2 regions of the Maccoyibacter intestinihominis genome follow, and region 2 is predicted to be linked to the other one. Evidence: predicted binding sites of a transcription regulator. Region 2 holds the regulator's gene; the other holds the start of a gene.
What was found. The regulator HrcA, encoded in region 2, represses chaperone genes, less so after heat shock. The targets are predictions, from matches to a motif close to TGTTAGCACTCNNNNNNNNNGAGTGCTAACA.
Positions count from the first base shown of each region.

Region 1 (9,402 bases), on a different contig from region 2:
GATATACCTTTGCTGTCTCACGGCGCTTTGGAGTCGCTGCCACAGAATCATCTTTATTCGTTCCGGTTACTTTTGCAACCTGTTCTCTCTCTACCTTCTGCTCAATGCGGACATGGAAGAGAAGTCTTACGGTATCTTCCTGAATGTTCGCGATCATATCATCGAACATATCAAATCCGCTCATCTTGTATTCTACTAACGGATCTTTCTGTCCATATGCCTGCAACCCGATACCCTGACGGAGCTGGTCCATATCATCAATATGATCCATCCATTTTCTGTCGATAACCTTTAATAAGATCACACGCTCTAATTCACGCAGTGCTTCCGGTTCCGGGAACTCTGCTTCTTTTGCTTCGTACAGCTTCACTGCCTGTTCTTTCAGCTTATGCTTTAACTCTTTGACATCTTTTACTTCATCTGTCAGTGCTGCCGTGATCGGTTTTAACGGAATGATCGGAAGTAACAGCTCATTCAGTTCTGTTAAATTCCAGTCCTCTTTTGGAATATCGGAGGAAATACAGATATCGATCGTATTTTCCACACGATCCGTGATCATCTTATAGATCACATCCCGCATACTTTCGCCGTTTAATACGCGGCGGCGCTCTTCGTAGATGATCTCTCTCTGATCGTTCATAACCTGATCATATTCTAACAGATTTTTACGGATACCAAAGTTGTTACCCTCGATCTTCATCTGTGCTTTTTCAATCGCATTGGTCAGCATCTTATGCTGAATCTGTTCATTTTCCGGAACACCAAGCGTATTGAATACTTCCATCAGCTTCTCAGAACCGAACAGACGCATCAGATCGTCCTCTAAGGAAATGAAGAACTGGGATTCACCCGGATCTCCCTGACGGCCTGAACGTCCACGCAACTGGTTATCAATACGTCTGGATTCGTGACGCTCTGTACCGATGATCTTCAGACCGCCCGCAGCGCGTGCTTCATCGTCTAACTTAATATCGGTACCACGGCCTGCCATGTTGGTTGCGATCGTAACTGCTCCGTGCAATCCGGCATCTGCTACGATTTCTGCTTCCATTTCATGGAACTTCGCATTTAAGACCTTATGCTGAATTCCTGCTTTTTTCAAAAGCCGGCTGATTTCCTCGGAAATATCAATGGTAATGGTTCCGACCAATACCGGCTGACCTTTTTCATGTGCCTTAATCACTTCCTCAACTACTGCATGATATTTTTCTTTTTTCGTCTTATAAACGGCATCCTGTAAGTCCTCACGGATAACCGGTTTATTCGTAGGAATGACGATAACGTCCATTCCGTAAATATCACGAAACTCTTTTTCCTCTGTTAAAGCGGTACCTGTCATACCTGCTTTTTTATCATATTTATTAAAGAAGTTCTGGAAAGTAATGGTTGCTAATGTCTTACTTTCTCTCTTAACCTTTACATGCTCTTTTGCCTCAATTGCCTGATGCAGTCCGTCAGAATAACGGCGGCCCGGCATGATACGTCCGGTAAACTCATCTACGATCAATACCTGATCATCCTGAACGACATAGTCCTGATCGCGGAACATCAGATTGTGTGCACGGAGTGCTAAAATAATGTTGTGCTGGATTTCTAAGTTGTCCGGATCTGCAAGGTTGTCAATCTTAAAGAACTGCTCTACCTTCTTCACACCATCCTGTGTCAGGTTTACGACTTTATCTTTTTCATTTACGATAAAATCTCCGCTCTCTTCCACTTCAATTCCCATGATGGCATCCATCTTGGAAAACTCCTGGCTCTCTTCGCCTCGTACCAATTGTCTTGCTAAAATATCGCAGGCTTCATAAAGACTGGTAGATTTTCCACTCTGACCGGAAATAATAAGCGGTGTTCTCGCTTCGTCGATCAATACGGAGTCAACCTCGTCGATAATTGCATAATGAAGGCCTCTTTGTACCAGCTGCTCCTTGTAAATGACCATGTTATCTCTCAGGTAGTCAAATCCAAGTTCATTATTCGTAATATAAGTAATATCACAGTTATATGCCTCGCGGCGCTCATCGTTGTCCATACTATTTAAAACCACACCTACGGTCAGTCCTAAAAATTCATGAACTTTTCCCATCCACTCAGCATCACGTTTTGCCAGATAATCATTGACGGTAACGATGTGTACACCTTTTCCTTCCAATGCATTCAGATATGCCGGAAGTGTGGATACCAAGGTCTTACCTTCACCGGTTTTCATCTCCGCAATACGTCCCTGGTGCAGTACCACACCACCCATAAGCTGTACACGGTAGTGCTCCATGCCAAGAACACGTCTTGCTGCCTCTCTTACTGTTGCAAATGCCTCCGGAAGCAGATCGTCTAATGTCTCGCCTTCTTCTAAACGTTTCTTATACTCTTTTGTTTTATCTCTCAGTTCTTCATCAGACAATGCCATCATGGAGTCCCGCATTGCCTCAATCTTGTCTACGATTGGATTTACAATTTTAAGTTCCCTGTCACTATGCGTGCCAAACAATTTTTCTGCTATCTTCATATTCGATCTCCTATCGTCTCTGCCATCTTTCCCATAGCAGTCTTTCCTAAAATAAAAAATACTTGCATATAGAGAATATTTTATCACGATTTCCCCAGTGAAACAATACATAATCCCCCATAAAGCTATGAACGAATTATTAAATTTTTGTAAAAATGACTTCCTATTATAAACTTCATGCTATAATATCAAAGGATTCGGGTTTCAACATGGTATTTTTGATGTTATATACCAGATTACACAAATGAGACATTTCATGTTTCCTTGTGCAGACCATTCCAATGAACCTCATAAAACAGAAATCATGTTCGCTAAGGAGCTCCATGATTTCTAGAGTTTCATTTCCATTGCACAAAAAGAAACCTTCCATATCTCATTTGTGCAATTAATAAAAGTATCGTTAAAATATCATGTTGAAGCCCGAATCCGGCAATCAAAATCGTTTTTTACAAATTTTATAAAACGCAAAGGAGGAACATTTATGTATACTTATCAGACGAAAGGAACCTGTTCAAAACAGATCGATATTGAATTAGATGGCAACATCATCAAACATGTAAAATTCTACGGTGGCTGTGACGGAAACCTGCAGGCGATCCCAAAACTGGTAGAGGGCATGACGATTGACGAAGTAGAGAAAAGGCTGAGCGGCATCTCCTGTAACGGCCGTCCGACTTCCTGTGGTGATCAGTTAGCAAGAGCCTGTCGCGAGGCATACGAAGCATCCAAATAATTCGTTTTTGTTGTACTAATTGTTTGTTTTATTCTCAACTTTCAGATAATTTATTATTTATTTAAAAATTTTAAAATTTCTTGTTGACAAACCTCATTCTATCTGTTAATATAAAATCAACAAAAGAACAGAAGACAAATAAAAAACAAGGAGGTACAGTCCAATGGGAACATAAGACTACAACGAAAAAGCATTTAAGAATGGCAGTTTTCATAATCTGAAATTCAAAGAAGGATAAAAGGATAAAGTCGAATACCAATCGAACAAAGAACTTAACAGGAAGAGTTCATAAGCCGGAAAGAATAAAGATTTTGGAATCCGATTTCAAAAATGAAAAAAGAACTTCAGCACCTCGTGAAAAAGCTGAATTCAAAAAATCTCCAACACAATCGCGATTGGATGATTTATAAAAAATAAAAACAAGGAGGTACGGTCCACCAAAAACGTAAGCTAAACCCAAAAAGAAACACAAGAAGAAAGTGAGGACAGTCCATTGGATTATGAAGTTTAAAGGCATCATCTTTGAAGAACTTATTCAGAGGTGGTGCTTTTTTTGTGTGATTTTTTATGTCTGCTTTTAGCGGCAACTGCTACCCTGCATATCTGACGGATACATTCTGACTCCATGCATACGATCCACGCATAAGCTGAGAGGTATCAGCCAGGGATGCACACCTTGACATTCTCCCTGCGGATTGCTATAGTAGCAACGTTAACGTATAACTACATAAGATTATAGGACACAGGAGGTTTTATTATGTCCAATTTTTTTGCTTTTGCAACAAAAAACAGCTGGGATGAAGATGTCTTTCAGCTTACTACCGGTGGTATTCTCACCATTGTTGCACTAATCGTCATCTTAATCGCAGCTGCTCTTTTTATTCATAGTCGTAAGGGCTCCCACAAGCTTTCCACAAAGCAGTTAGTATTTTCTGCTGTTGCTATGGCCCTTGGAACCGTAACATCTATGATTAAGCTGTTTCACCTTCCAATGGGCGGCTCCATTACGCTGTTCAGTATGCTGTTCATTGTATTGATCGGTTACTGGTACGGTCCGGAAGTCGGTATTATGACTTCTGTTGCTTACGGACTTTTACAGTTCGTCATCGATCCGGTCTTCTATTCCATTCCACAGTTGCTGGTAGATTATCCTCTGGCTTTTGGTGCATTGGGATTATCCGGTTTCTTCCATGACTCCAAACACGGACTGATCAAAGGCTACATCGTCGGTGTGCTCGGGCGATATGTCTTTGCATTTTTATCAGGACTCTTATTCTTTGCTGCATACGCAGAGGGAAGCGGAATGAGCGCTCCGGTTTATTCCTTAGTTTATAACGGATTCTATTTAATACCGGAAGCCATCATCACTTTAGTGATCATTGCAATCCCTGCTGTCAGCAAAGCATTGCAGCACATCCAGCAGCTCGCCCGTGAATAATCTACAGATCATCCTTTAACTGCTGGTATACTTCGGATGTCTTCTCGTCTTTATCGGCTGAGAAGATATAACATCCGTCTTCCGTCTGAATCAGGATAAATGCCTGATTCTGCGGATTGACATTCATTCGGCATTCGCCAAATCCTTCCACATTATAGATTCCTCTTTGTAAATTATCCATACCGGTTCCAAATACTTTACTGTTGCTTGGAAGTTTATCTAAGAACATAATAAACTGCATTGTATCGACATCTATCGTGTAATTCGTTCTTGTCTGTCCCGATTCCAGGACTCCGTCTTTATAAGTAAGTGTCAACGGAAGTGATTGTGCACGGACTAAATATACTCCAAATACCAATAACAGAGCGATCAGTACCCAGGCTAACACGCTCAGGAATTTTCCCATTGGTTTTGCATGGTTGATACAGGTTCCGACTCCGATCTTTTTTTCGCCATTCAGACGCGTATCACCCGGATTATAATAAAAAATTCCATGTCTCCACTGCTCATCGATCTGTGGAAGGGAACATCCATCCATATAATGATGTTCTGCTTTCAATGTTTTTACTCTGGCATTCGCAACCCAATATGGCAGATAGCTGCATACGACCAACAGTAAAAATAGGATCATCCAGAGCAATACCTGTACGGTTCCATTGTCTGTTCCAAACATCACTGCCGGCGCAGCCACAAAGATCACTGTGAAAATTCCCAGCATCGTCATATATTTTTTCTGAACCCCTTTGATCTCCTCGTTTTCTAATTTTTCATTTGGAACCGTAATTGAAAAAATCTCATTTTCTCCCGGATTCTTTGCTTTCCACATAATTCCAAACTGAGCGATTAATACGATATAATAACAAACTGCAATGATAATGCTGACGTTCATGCCAACTGCTCCTTTCTACTACCTACTCTGCTTTTTATGATCAGCGTCCCTTCATGGCCGCCTTACATTCATACATCTTCTGATCTGCCCGCTTGATCGTATCGTGAATATCATGATCGGACTTCTTATCATACGCTGCATAACCGGATGCTACAGACATTTTATTTTCAAAAAATCTTCCATTCAATGCCTCGATCCTGTCGTTCATTCCTCTTCGCAACTCCATGAATTCTTCTTCGGTAACACCTTCTGTTACTGCACAGAATTCATCTCCACCGATCCGATAGACTTTTCCATACATACCGAAAATATCCTGAATGATCTCACTGCATACAATAATGTAATAATCTCCGGTCGCATGACCATGTGTATCGTTAAAATATTTCAGATTGTTCAGATCGAACATAACTGCTGCCGACTTCTGTGTTGCTTCATATGACATCAAATCATGTTCAAATGCCGTACGGTTAGAAAGTTTTGTCAGTGCATCGATTCTTGCTTCCTTCGAGATATTTTCAAACTGCTCACCTAAACGCATCAGGTGAATGGAATTCTGAAATACAATGCAAAGCATGATCACGATATAGGCCAGTAGGGCATATCGGCTCAATCTTGCAGAATCCACCGTCTCACACTGCAGATAACGTACCATATCATATCCCACAAAAAACAGAAGTTCACCCAGACACAGCCCCTGTATGATCATTCTTCTTCGTTCTTTTTTCTTACCCTGTACAATCCGTTTTCCAACGATCCAGAGCATCCAGAGGAATCCGATACCGTAGACAACGTATGCCATCCATATGGTTTCCCTATAATCTCTGATCCCCAAAAACTGCAGAACCGTTGTCACTACAAGTATCACCACATTGGCAACACAGATTCCATCATATATCTTACTTTCTTCTACTTCACAGAAATTTTTCACAAATGAAACCAGTGGAATTAAAAGCATCTGGAATACGATAAATGCCACCTGATTTCCCCTCACATTCTGGGCATAGATCAGAGAGATGATCTGTGTCTGAATACCGGACCAGAATGCCACAACAATAGAAAACACTCCCAGCCAGTATAAATAATCCGGCACATGGAGTTCCCGCTGGAAATACATCAATCCGATAATAATTGCCAGTCCAATGGCAAACATCAATATTGATGCAAATAGAGCCAAAGAACGGTCTGTAATAATATCAACGACAATCTTTGCACTGTCGCCATATATAATATCCGGAAGAGTCTCTGCTTTATCTTCGTAGACCGGTTCTAACTCAATGGTTAGTGTCTTTCCTGCATACTCCGACGAAAGATTGATAAAAGTCCAGGTTGTTCCCGGTGTCTTACTGGTTTTTTCATAGTCCTTTGGAATATTAAAAGAATAGACCATTTCATTATCCACATAAGCATGTATCACATTATGTCCCATATAAAATGCTACCGTGTCACCATGTGCAATCTCCTGCGGAAGCTGTTTTTTTAATATGAATTTTGTCTCATTATTTTTTCTTGGAAGTGTATCGGGGAGCTCCTTATAAAACTTTTCCTGTTTTCCTATCTGAACTGTCCAGTTGTCATCGTAACTTCTCTGCTTCGCATTCGTAAGGGTATTTCCTTCATCTTTTGCGCTTACAATCAAAACAACGGCCAGTAGCAATCCGACAATGGCCGTTATAATATATTCTTTAAAAAACTTCATATGCTCACCTGCTCCTGTGTCGCATATAGCTTCCTATATGTAACTGTAAATTTATATATATTGTACCATAGACCCCCTGTAGATTCAATGAAATAATGCCCTTTCCGGCAGTTTCCCCGCATTTACAATCCGTCGGTTTTCCTATATTTACGTTCATTATTGCGCGACTTTTTATTGTTTTTTTATTTAATATTTATCTTTTTATTGTTTTCACATAAATTTCACAATTTTATTAGCACTCATCTATTGACAGTGCTAATAATCAGTGCTATAGTTCTACTTGAACAAAGGAAATAGAGAAATAAGAAAATCGAAACCGAGTTCAAACATAACTTCAACACTTCGGATTCTCCGACAGTGCTTAAATATCAACAACGTCATAGAAAGGAGACATGACTTATGATGATGCCTAGTATTTTTGGAGAAAACTTATTTGATAACTGGATGGACTTCCCATTTGAAGATGAATTCTTTGGTAAGAAGAATCCTCTGTATGGAAAACATGAAAAGAACCTTATGAAGACAGATGTCCGCGAAACCAAAGACGGCTATGAAGTAGACATTGACCTGCCGGGATTTAAGAAAGACAATATCTCAGCACAGCTTCAGGATGGTTACCTTACCATTTCTGCCAGCAAAGGTCTCGATAAGGATGAACAGGAAAAAGACGGAACCTACATCCGCAAAGAGCGCTACAGCGGCAGCATGAGCCGTAGCTTCTATGTAGGCGAAGGCGTTACCCAGGACGATGTTCATGCAAAATTTGAGGACGGAATCCTCAGACTGAGCCTTCCTAAGAAAGATGTAAAATCTCTTCCAAAGGACAACTACATTGCAATTGAAGGATAATTCTCCTTTAATAAGTTCCTTTCAGAAACATAATCTCTAGTGAAAAATCCGGATGCCGACTGGCACCCGGATTTTTTTATCAATCTTTCTTATAACGCCACATAATGATTGCCGTTACCAGCATTAAAATGCTGATCTGTATTCTCCGCAGACCGGCTTCTGCAAAATAACAGGTAATGTATGATTTTTCCGTTAGCACTCCCCCCGGGAATACGGCGATACCGGATGCGACTTCTATCAGCACATTCAATCTGCCAATGCACCGGACGGCACATATCCTAATCCGTTCATACCGCACTCTCCTTTCATTTCATTCTGATCTTTATCGTTTTTAGATTAACACCTTTCGAAAAATCCCGTCAACATTTTTCACGCATCTGATAACGGAAGGTCAGATAGAAGATGATTCCTTTCGCTACGGAGGTCAGCGTCAATGCCCACCAGATTCCATCCAGACCTAATGAGGTACGACTTAAAACCATTGCTAACGGAATACGCATAGAGGTCGCCGTAATACTGATCACACTGCACAGTTTTGTCTTGCCAAGGCCGGACAACGCTCCGATCGTCATCAGTTCCACGCACATAAATGCTTCGCTGAATCCGATGATGATCAGATAACTGATGGCTATTTCCATGGCTTTTTCTTCATGGAAAAATACTCCGGCTATCGGCCCCGGAAAAATAATAAATGCCAGCATGATCAAAGCTCCCCAGATAGCTACCGTCCAAAAGGAGATCCGATAACCCTCCTGCACACGGTCCATTTTTTTCGCACCATAGTTCTGACCGACGAAGGCATTTAATGCCGCCGCAAATCCGTCTGCCGTATTCCAGGAAACAGATTCTATCTGTCCGCCCACCCGCTGGGTTGCGATCGCTTCTGCACCAAACGCTGCCACCATTCTGGTCAGCACCATGGAGATCATACAGTATACCATTCCCTGTATTGCCGTAGGACCTCCGATCTTACAGATGTTTCCAAGTTCTTCTTTGGAAAACGGTTCAAAAAGGCGGATTCCTTTGAGTACATTTTCTTCTTTTTTCGAGCGGAATACTCCGACCATCATCACAAGCATAACGACGAGCTGTGCGCTGACCGTCGCAACTGCTGCTCCCGCCACTTCAATCCTCGGAAACGGCCCTACTCCTAAGATTAAAAGAGGATCTAATAACAGGTTGATGAGCAGTCCGATAAAGTTCGCCACAAACGGTGTCTTAGAATCTCCCTGCGCCGTATACAATCCGGTCAGTGTCAGGTTTAAAAAGGAAAACAGGATCAGACCGCAGG
Region 1 covers NZ_JBBMEX010000011.1:15,648-25,049, reverse strand. Annotated here, with positions in the region: gene secA (preprotein translocase subunit SecA) at 1-2,506, opposite strand, end outside; gene WMO43_RS10720 (TIGR03905 family TSCPD domain-containing protein) at 2,988-3,239, shown strand; gene WMO43_RS10715 (energy-coupled thiamine transporter ThiT) at 3,997-4,677, shown strand; gene WMO43_RS10710 (PH domain-containing protein) at 4,679-5,566, opposite strand; gene WMO43_RS10705 (GGDEF domain-containing protein) at 5,607-7,262, opposite strand; gene WMO43_RS10700 (Hsp20/alpha crystallin family protein) at 7,662-8,111, shown strand; gene WMO43_RS10695 (hypothetical protein) at 8,191-8,355, opposite strand; gene WMO43_RS10690 (MATE family efflux transporter) at 8,471-9,402, opposite strand, start outside.
Region 1: WMO43_RS10700 (Hsp20/alpha crystallin family protein) is a predicted target of HrcA. The motif match lies at 7,493-7,523, and genes of this name have one in related genera.

Region 2 (9,402 bases):
TGTTCCCTCTATGGTGGCGATCCCTTTTAAAAATGCTTCCTTGACTTCCCTAAGGTGTGCATAATTCGCATCATAATTCCGGTAGATCTCCTCACATGCAACACCAAGTCCTGCAATTGCCGGAACATTCTCTGTGCCGGAGCGCATCCCTTTTTGCTGGCCGCCACCAAACAGGATCGGTTTTACTTTTGTCTTATCTTTGATATATAAAAATCCGCTTCCCTTTGGTCCGTGCAGTTTATGTCCACTGACAGAAAGCATGTCCACACTCATTTTTTTCGGATAGATCCGCAATTTTCCGTAGGACTGGATCGCATCCACATGAAACAGGGTGTTCGGATTCTTTTTCTTGATCAATGCCCCTGCCTCGGCAATCGGCTCAATTGCTCCCATCTCGTTGTTGATCTGCATCATCGACACTAAAATGGTATCTTCCCGTATTGCAGCCTCTAATTCTTCTAAGGAGATCTGTCCATTCTCATCCACCGGAAGAATGGTTACCTCAAATCCCTGTTCTTCTAAAAAACCGACCACCGCTGCAACCGATGCATGTTCAATTGCCGTTGTGATAATATGTTTTCCGGCACGTTGGTTTGCCATGGCACTTCCGATGATCGCTAAATTATTCGATTCCGTACCTCCGGAAGTAAAAACGATCTCTTTTTCCGTTACTTTCAGTGTCTTTGCTATTTTCTCTCTTGCTTCTTTGATATAATCCTCTGCTTTTTTTCCCATCAGATGTAAGGAGGACGGATTTCCGTAATCTTCCATCATAACCTGTAACATGATGTCGCGGACACTTTCCGAACATCTTGTCGTTGCAGAATTATCTAAATATGCTTCCATTCTACTCTTCTTCTTTCATTTCTATTTCCAGCATCAGCATGCTCATCACGGTAATTGCGGCTGTATCGGTGCGAAGGATCCGCTTTCCTAAGGACAACACTTCCATCTCTTCCCTGACCATCTCAATCTCTTCCTCGGAAAAACCGCCTTCCGGCCCGATCATCACACTGATATCCATTCCCGGCTCTATTTTTTTCAGTACTTCCCTTGTACCTTTCATGCCACGCTCATTCTCATATGGCACAAGACAAAGCTGACAGTTCTTTGCATACTCTACTGCCTTATCATAGCTCATAACCGGATGGATCTCCGGGATCCTGCTCCGCTTTGCCTGTTTTGCGGCACTCTTTGCAATTGCCTGCCAGCGCTCTCTTTTTTTCTCCTTTTTCTTATCGTCTAAACGTACCACGCAGTACTTCATCTCTACCGGAATGATCTCATAGACTCCAAGTTCCACTGCCTTTTGGATCACATACTCCATGCGTTCCCCTTTCGGCACCGCCTGAAATAGAAAAATACGGTTTGGAAGTTCCGTATTCCCGGCTTCTTTTGGGAGGATCTTTGCAAGTACTTCTTCGGAAGTTACTTTTTCTATCGTACAAAAGAAGTCTCCACCGGCACCGTCACTGATACGGACTTCTTCGCCCTCTTTCATGCGGAGCACATTTTTGATATGCTTTACATCCTCTCCGGTAATCGTTATATATTCTGTTCCGATCTGTTCTCTGTCTACAAAAAACTGATGCATGTCCTCTCTCCTTCTGCTACTGTTTATCGCAGACACCTTAACATTTTTTTGCTGTAATGTTGACCCACTCGCCCTGATAGTTCGTCTCTAATATCTCAAATCCTGCTTTTTCCAAAGCCTCTTTTACTTCCTGCTCTTTAAAGTCAATAATACCCGATGTGATAAAAATACCACCTTTTTTCAGACGTGCCGGAATGACAGGTGCCATCGGGATAATGACATCTGCTAAAATATTTGCCACTACGATATCGTAACACTCGTTTCCAACGGTCTGCTGCAACTGCGTATCATCGATCAGATTTCCCACATAGAACTCTGTTTTTGCATTTTCTAAATGATTGACCTTTAAATTCTCGTTCGCAGACATGATACAGTCTTTATCAATGTCGGTTCCTACTACCTCTCCTGCTCCGAGTTTTAATGCAACAATGGAAAGAATCCCGCTTCCACAGCCAACATCTAAGACTTTTGCCGAATCCTTCATATATTTACGGAGCTGACGGATACAAAGCTGTGTTGTCTCATGTTTTCCGGTTCCAAAAGAGACTCCCGGATCGATCTCGATCAAGATTCTTCCTTTATCCTCTTCTTTTAATTCCTCCCAGGTCGGTTTGATCAAAATATCATCAATGGTAAAGGCTTTAAAAAATTCTTTCCAGTTGTTCTGCCAGTCAATGTCCTCGGTCTCACTCTGTATGATGCTGCCCTCTCCAATGTCGACAAACTGACGCCATTCTTCGATCCCTGCTTTGACCTGCTCTAAAATCTCTTCATAATCATTCTCGGCATCTATATAAAAACTCACTTTACTGGTACCGTCATCCTGTGGCAGTTCCGGCAAAAAATCAATAAACATTGCCGACTGGTCTTCCTTTGAAAGTGGGACGTTATCTTCAATTTCGATCCCTTCCACACCGATCTCATCTAACATGGCACTCAGATAATCTTCTGCTTCTGTTGTTGTTTTAATTGTAAACTTATTCCACTTCATCTGTGCATATCCTCTTCTATCTATATAATTCTATTTATAAGATTAGGGTGTCAAACGGTGGCTCACAACTTAGTGGCTGGCAACTTGAAACCGCCTTTTGACACCCTAATCTTTATAAAAACAATTGTTTCATTTTCTCATATTCTTTATTGATCTCCTGAACGGTTCTGGTATCGCCCGCCACATTGTCCGGGTGATATATTTTGATCAGATCCTTATAACGCTTTTTCAACATCAGCTCATTTCCAACGCCCCGAAAAAACAGCTCCGGTTTCATGGTCAGCGTGCTTTCGCTCTCATAGGCCTTCCGCTCTTTTTTCTGTTCACGCTTCTGCTCTTCCCATGCATGATACTGCTTTTCGCGCTTGAACTGTTCTTTTTCATCCGCTAACTTACGGTATTCTTCTTTCAGAATATCTAACTTCATATTCAAAAGACTTTTTTCCTGTTCTAACAGTTTTTCTTCCCGCTCTAGTTCTTTCCTCTTCCGTTCTAACTTTGCGGTTTCCTGAAAGCACCATTGCTGAAAATGCTCGGCATTGCTATTCTGAGCTTTTCCCATGCTATCCGCTCCTTTGTATCTTCGCCTGACCCGCCACTTTGCATACTTTGTGCATTTTTGCTATTCCACCTAATTTTATACTATCTAAAATAAAATAGCAAGTGCCAAGGTGTGACTCCTAGGAATCCTGCCCTTGGCACTGACTGCATGTTTTGTATGGAATTTTTTATGTGATCTTAAATATCTTTAAATATCATCTAAGGTTTCTTTGATTTTTCCCATAAATCCTTTTTTCTTTGATTTTTCCGGTTTTTCTTTATTTCCGGCTGCCCCATTCTGGCTGTTTAAGGAATTGCCACTGACCTCATCAAATTTACGCAATGCCTCTTTTGCCTCACTGCTTAAGCCTGTCGGCACCTGTACCACTAAGGTAACATAGTGGTCACCACGGACATTCTTATTTCGAAGTGACGGCACACCTTTTCCTTTTAACCGGATTCTTGTGTCTGTCTGTGTTCCCGGTTTCACATCGTATAAGACATCCCCATCTATGGTACTGATACGGACTTCTCCACCAAGTGCTGCCTGTGCAAAAGAGATTGGTGCTGTAGAATAAAGGTTGGTATCCTGTCTCTGGAAGATCGGATGACCGCTGATCATAACTTCTACTAACAGGTCGCCTCTTGGACCGCCATTGATGCCCGGCTCGCCTTTATCACGGATGCGCACGCTCTGACCATTGTCAATTCCTGCCGGGATCATAACACTGATCTTCTTTCTCTTTGCAATATAGCCTGTTCCATGACAGTCTTTACATTTTTCTTTGATGATCTGTCCTGTTCCACCACATTCCGGACAGGTCTGTACATTCTGTACCATACCAAAGAGTGACTGCTGGGTGTACATAACTTTTCCTTTTCCACCACATTTTGGACAGGTGTCTTTGCTTGTTCCCGGTTTCGCACCGGAACCGCCACAGGTGGTACAGTCATCTTTTAATGTGATCTCGATCTGTTTCTCACAGCCGAAAACTGCTTCCTCAAATGTAATACGCACTCTTGCGCGTAAATTGGCTCCTCGTCTTGGTCCATTGTCCGGTCCTCTCCTGGAAGTCCCTCCTCCGAAGAAGTCACCAAATATATCACCAAATATATCGCCAAAATCCATGCCTGAGAAATCAAATCCACCGGCTCCGCCTGCACCACCTTCGAAGGCAGCATGACCAAACTGGTCATACTGTTTTCTCTTTTCAGGATCACTAAGTACTGCATATGCCTCGGACGCCTCTTTAAACTTCTTTTCAGCCTCTTGATCCCCCGGATTCATGTCAGGATGATATTTTTTTGCCAATGCACGATATGCTTTTTTGATTGCTGCATCATCGGCATTTTTTTCGACGCCGAGGACTTCATAATAATCTCTTTTCTGTTCTGCCATAATCTGTTCCTTCTTTTATCGTGTATAAGGGCTGACGGCAGATGCCGCCAACCCTTTTCCTCTAAAGCCTGCCTCACTGTCTGCTACAGTATTTTTGCCTGCTTTTATACCTCTTTATAATCTGCGTCTACTACATCATCATCTGCATTGCTTCCTGCATTTGCACTGCCCATATCAGGACCTGCCGCTCCCATGTCCGGACCTGCACCCTGTGCCTGCTGAGCCTGCTCATACATCTTAGCAAATACTTTCTGTGCACTCTCTGTCAGTTTCTCTTTTGCTGCTTTCATCTCTGCAACCTGATCATCTGTCATATCTTCTGCATTCTGATGTGCTTCTACCATTGCTTTTAATGCATTTAAGTCTGCTTCTACTGCTGACTTATCTGCTGCATCAAGGGATGAACCTACTTCCTCTAATGCTTTTTCTGTCTGGAATACGAAAGCATCTGCATCATTTCTGGTATCAATTGCCTCTTTTCTCTTCTTATCCTGTGCCTCGAATTCAGCTGCCTCTTTGACTGCCTTTTCGATATCATCATCAGACATATTAGAACCTGCTGTGATTGTGATATGCTGCTCTTTTCCTGTTCCTAAATCTTTTGCAGATACATTTACGATACCGTTTGCATCAATATCGAAAGTTACTTCGATCTGCGGTACACCACGACGTGCCGGTGGGATTCCATCTAAACGGAACTGTCCTAAGGATTTGTTATCTCTTGCGAACTGTCTCTCACCCTGTACTACGTTGATATCAACGGCTGTCTGATTATCTGCTGCTGTTGTGAAGGTCTGGCTCTTCTTTGTAGGGATCGTTGTATTTCTCTCAATTAACTTGGTTGCGATACCGCCCATTGTCTCAATGGATAAGGACAGTGGAGTAACATCCAGTAAGAGGATCTCACCTGCGCCGGCATCTCCTGCTAATTTACCGCCCTGGATAGATGCACCAAGTGCAACACACTCATCCGGGTTTAAGGATTTGCTTGGCTCTTTACCTGTTAACTGTTTTACTTTATCCTGTACTGCCGGGATTCTTGTAGAACCACCAACTAAGAGTACCTGACCTAAATCTGCTGCTGTCAGTCCTGCATCTCTTAATGCGTTCTGAACAGGTTCTGCTGTCTTTTCTACTAAGTCGTGTGTCAACTCATCGAATTTTGCACGGCTTAAGTTCATATCAAAATGTTTTGGTCCTTCTGCTGTTGCTGTAATGAACGGAAGGTTGATGTTTGTTGTTGTTGCAGAGGATAACTCTTTCTTTGCTTTCTCTGCTGCTTCTTTTAATCTCTGAAGTGCCATCTTATCAGTAGATAAGTCTACGCCTTCTGCTTTCTTAAACTCGTCTAACATCCAGTCTGTAATCTTCTGGTCGAAATCATCTCCACCAAGTCTGTTGTTACCGGATGTAGATAATACTTCGATAACACCGTCACCGATCTCGATAATGGAAACATCGAATGTACCACCACCTAAGTCGTAAACCATGATCTTCTGCTCTTTTTCATTGTCAAGTCCATAAGCTAATGCTGCTGCTGTAGGCTCGTTGATGATACGTTTTACTTCTAAGCCTGCGATCTTGCCGGCATCCTTGGTTGCCTGACGCTGTGCATCGTTGAAATATGCAGGCACGGTAATAACTGCTTCTGATACTTTTTCTCCTAAGTATCCTTCTGCATCTGCTTTTAATTTCTGTAAGATCATTGCTGAGATTTCCTGTGGGCTGTATTTTTTGCCATCGATCTCTTTTTTGTAATCTGTACCCATCTCTCTTTTAATAGAAGAGATTGTTTTTTCTGCATTGGTAACTGCCTGACGTTTTGCAGGTTCTCCGACAAGTCTTTCTCCTGTCTTTGTAAATGCTACAACGGATGGTGTGGTTCTTGCACCTTCTGTATTTGCGATAACAACCGGTTTACCACCTTCCATAACTGCTACACAACTGTTTGTTGTTCCTAAATCAATACCGATAATCTTACTCATAAGTCATTCCTCCTAAATATATATGAATTCTTTCTTTGCTGCTTACTGTACGACTGCTACCATGCTGTGTCTTACCACACTGTCACGGTATGTGTAGCCTTTTTGTAATTCCTGTGCAACGGTTCCTGATTCTAATTCGTCATTTTCCACCTGCATCACTGCATTGTGGTATTCCGGATCAAATTCTTCGCCAACTGCTTCAATTGGTGCTACACCAGCCTGCTCTAACTCATTCATGAGCTGCTTATATATCATGTTCATTCCATCGGCAAAAGCACTTCCTGCTTCTTCCTCCGGGATACTTGCGAGTCCTCTTTCAAAATTGTCTATGACCGGAAGTATCTTTTCGATAATACTCTTAGCTCCGACTTCAAACATCTGGGCTTTTTCTTTTTCCGTTCTCTTACGGAAGTTATCAAACTCTGCCATCTGGCGTCTGACCCGATCCTGAAGTTCTTCAATCTGTTCGTCTTTCTTATCTTTTTTCTTCTTTGCCTTTTTCTCTTTCTTTTCTGCTTTCTTATCTGCCTTTTCCTCTGCTTCTTTGGCTTCTGTTTCGCCTGCGGAAGCTTCATTGCCGGCTTCTTTGGTTTCCTCTTCTGCTGAAGAGGCTTCTTCGTTGACAGTATCTGTTTCTAAGATTTCTTCCTCTGTCTTATTCTCTGCCATGATGTTCCACCTTTCTCTATGCTAATCTTTCGGTTTTCGAAAGATATCATCCAACTGCACTTTCAAATTTTTCAGGTTATCCATTACATTCTCATAATCCATTCGCTTTGGACCGATAATTCCAATGGTTCCCTGTATTCCCTCTCCTAATTCATAAGTTGCGGTGACTACACTGCAATCTTTCATGGTCTGGATCGGGGTTTCATTTCCTATATAAACCTGAATTCCCGTATTCTCTTCTGAGTTTAAGGTTTCAGATACAAGGCTTGCTAATTCCTGTTTTTCTTCAAATGCCTCGATCAGCTCACTGGCACTCTTCGAATCACTCAGTTCCGGATATTTAAAAATGTTTGTTGCTCCGCTGGTATAAATCTGTAAATCTTCATCCTCACCGATCGCCTCTGCTACTGCATCTAAGACATCACTGACGATTCCACTGTCTATCCCTGCCTGTTCTTTTAATAAAGAAATCATTCCTAAATTGATCTGGTCTATGGAAAGACCGTTTAAGTTGGAATTCAACAGGATGTTCAGCTTCAGAAGTCTTTCATTTCCAAGCGGCTCACCCACGGAAATGATCTTGTTCTTTACGATGTTGCCCTCTCTTACGATAACGGCAAGAATCTGTTCATCATCTACCTGTGATAACTGGATGAATTTTACCCGGCTCTTCTGATAGCTTGGAGCACTGATCATCGCTGCATAATTGGTATTTGTTGCAAGTACCTTTGCTACCTGTTTTAATACCTGCTCCACTTTCTCGGTATGTTCTATCATGAACTCCTTCATCTGTGTGACTTCGTTATCTTTTTCCTCAATCAGGTGATCGACATAAAAACGATAACCTTTGTCAGAAGGAATCCTGCCTGCCGAGGTATGCGGCTGCAATATATAGCCCATCTCTTCTAAGTCCGCCATCTCATTACGAATGGTTGCTGAACTCAAATTCAAATCCGAATCTTTTGAAATGGTTCTTGAACCAACCGGTTCTCCTGTCTCTAAATAATTACGGATGATGGCTTTTAAGATTTTTGTCTTTCTCTCATCGAGCATCTCCATGATCTCACCTGACCTTCTGAGGTTTGTTAGCACTCATTTAAGTGGAGTGCTAATATCTATGTACTTAAGATAGCACCGTTGTTTTTCTTTGTCAACTAATATTTGTGATTTTTTTGTGTTTTTCTTCTATTTTATATTTCCGGGAACGGATCTGAACTATTCCTCTCCGTATACTTTTCGTTCTTTCTCACTTAATTCTGCCCGCTCAAACAGATCCGGTCTTCTCTCTTTGGTGCGTAAGATGGACTGTTCTCTTCGCCACTCATCTACCTTTTGATGATTTCCAGATAACAGGATCGGCGGAACGGCTTTCTCCTGCCACACCTCCGGTCTGGAATACTGCGGGTATTCTAACAGATTTCCTTCTAAGGATTCGGTTTCACCGGATTCCTGGTTTTTTAACACTCCCGGAACCATACGGGAGATGGCATCAACTAAAACCATTGCCGGAAGTTCTCCTCCGGTCAGTACATAATCTCCTATGGAAATGTAATCGGTTACGATCTCCTCTAGGACACGCTCGTCTACTCCCTCATAATGTCCGCAGAGCAGGATCACATCTTCCTCTAATGCAAACTCTTTTGCTGCCTGCTGTGTAAAAAGCGGTCCCTGCGGAGTTAAATAGATGGTCCTTGGACGATATCCGATTTTTTCTACGATGGATAAATAAGCATCATAGATCGGCTGTGCCTGCATCACCATGCCTGCCCCGCCCCCATAGGGATAATCGTCCACTTTTTTATGCTTGTCTACGGTATAATCACGGATATTGACCGCTTCAATGGCCAGCAGTCCTTTTTCAACTGCTCTTCCAATAATACTGGTATGAAGTCCCTGCTCCACCATGTCAGGAAACAGGGTTAATATATGAAATCTCATGTCTTCTCCTATTATTTACGATTGTTGTTCAGATCTAATAGTCCCGGCAGCAGATGTATTCTGACATAGCCTGCCTGTCCATCCTGTTCTTCCACGGACACCTCTAATATACAGTCTTTGATCGCAGGGATCATCACTTCTTCTCCCTGCTTTGTCGTTATAACATAAACATCGTTTGCCCCGGTCTGTATCACATCACTGATGGTTCCAAAGGCTTCTCCTTCTTCGTCTATGGCACGCAGACCAATCAGATCCGCAATAAAATATTCGTCTTTTTTGCATTTTA
Region 2 covers NZ_JBBMEX010000001.1:257,143-266,544, reverse strand. Annotated here, with positions in the region: gene WMO43_RS01250 (cysteine desulfurase family protein) at 1-846, opposite strand, end outside; gene WMO43_RS01245 (16S rRNA (uracil(1498)-N(3))-methyltransferase) at 848-1,594, opposite strand; gene prmA (50S ribosomal protein L11 methyltransferase) at 1,632-2,585, opposite strand; gene WMO43_RS01235 (hypothetical protein) at 2,698-3,147, opposite strand; gene dnaJ (molecular chaperone DnaJ) at 3,334-4,524, opposite strand; gene dnaK (molecular chaperone DnaK) at 4,629-6,509, opposite strand; gene grpE (nucleotide exchange factor GrpE) at 6,552-7,178, opposite strand; gene hrcA (heat-inducible transcriptional repressor HrcA) at 7,200-8,237, opposite strand; gene trmD (tRNA (guanosine(37)-N1)-methyltransferase TrmD) at 8,394-9,116, opposite strand; gene rimM (ribosome maturation factor RimM) at 9,128-9,402, opposite strand, start outside.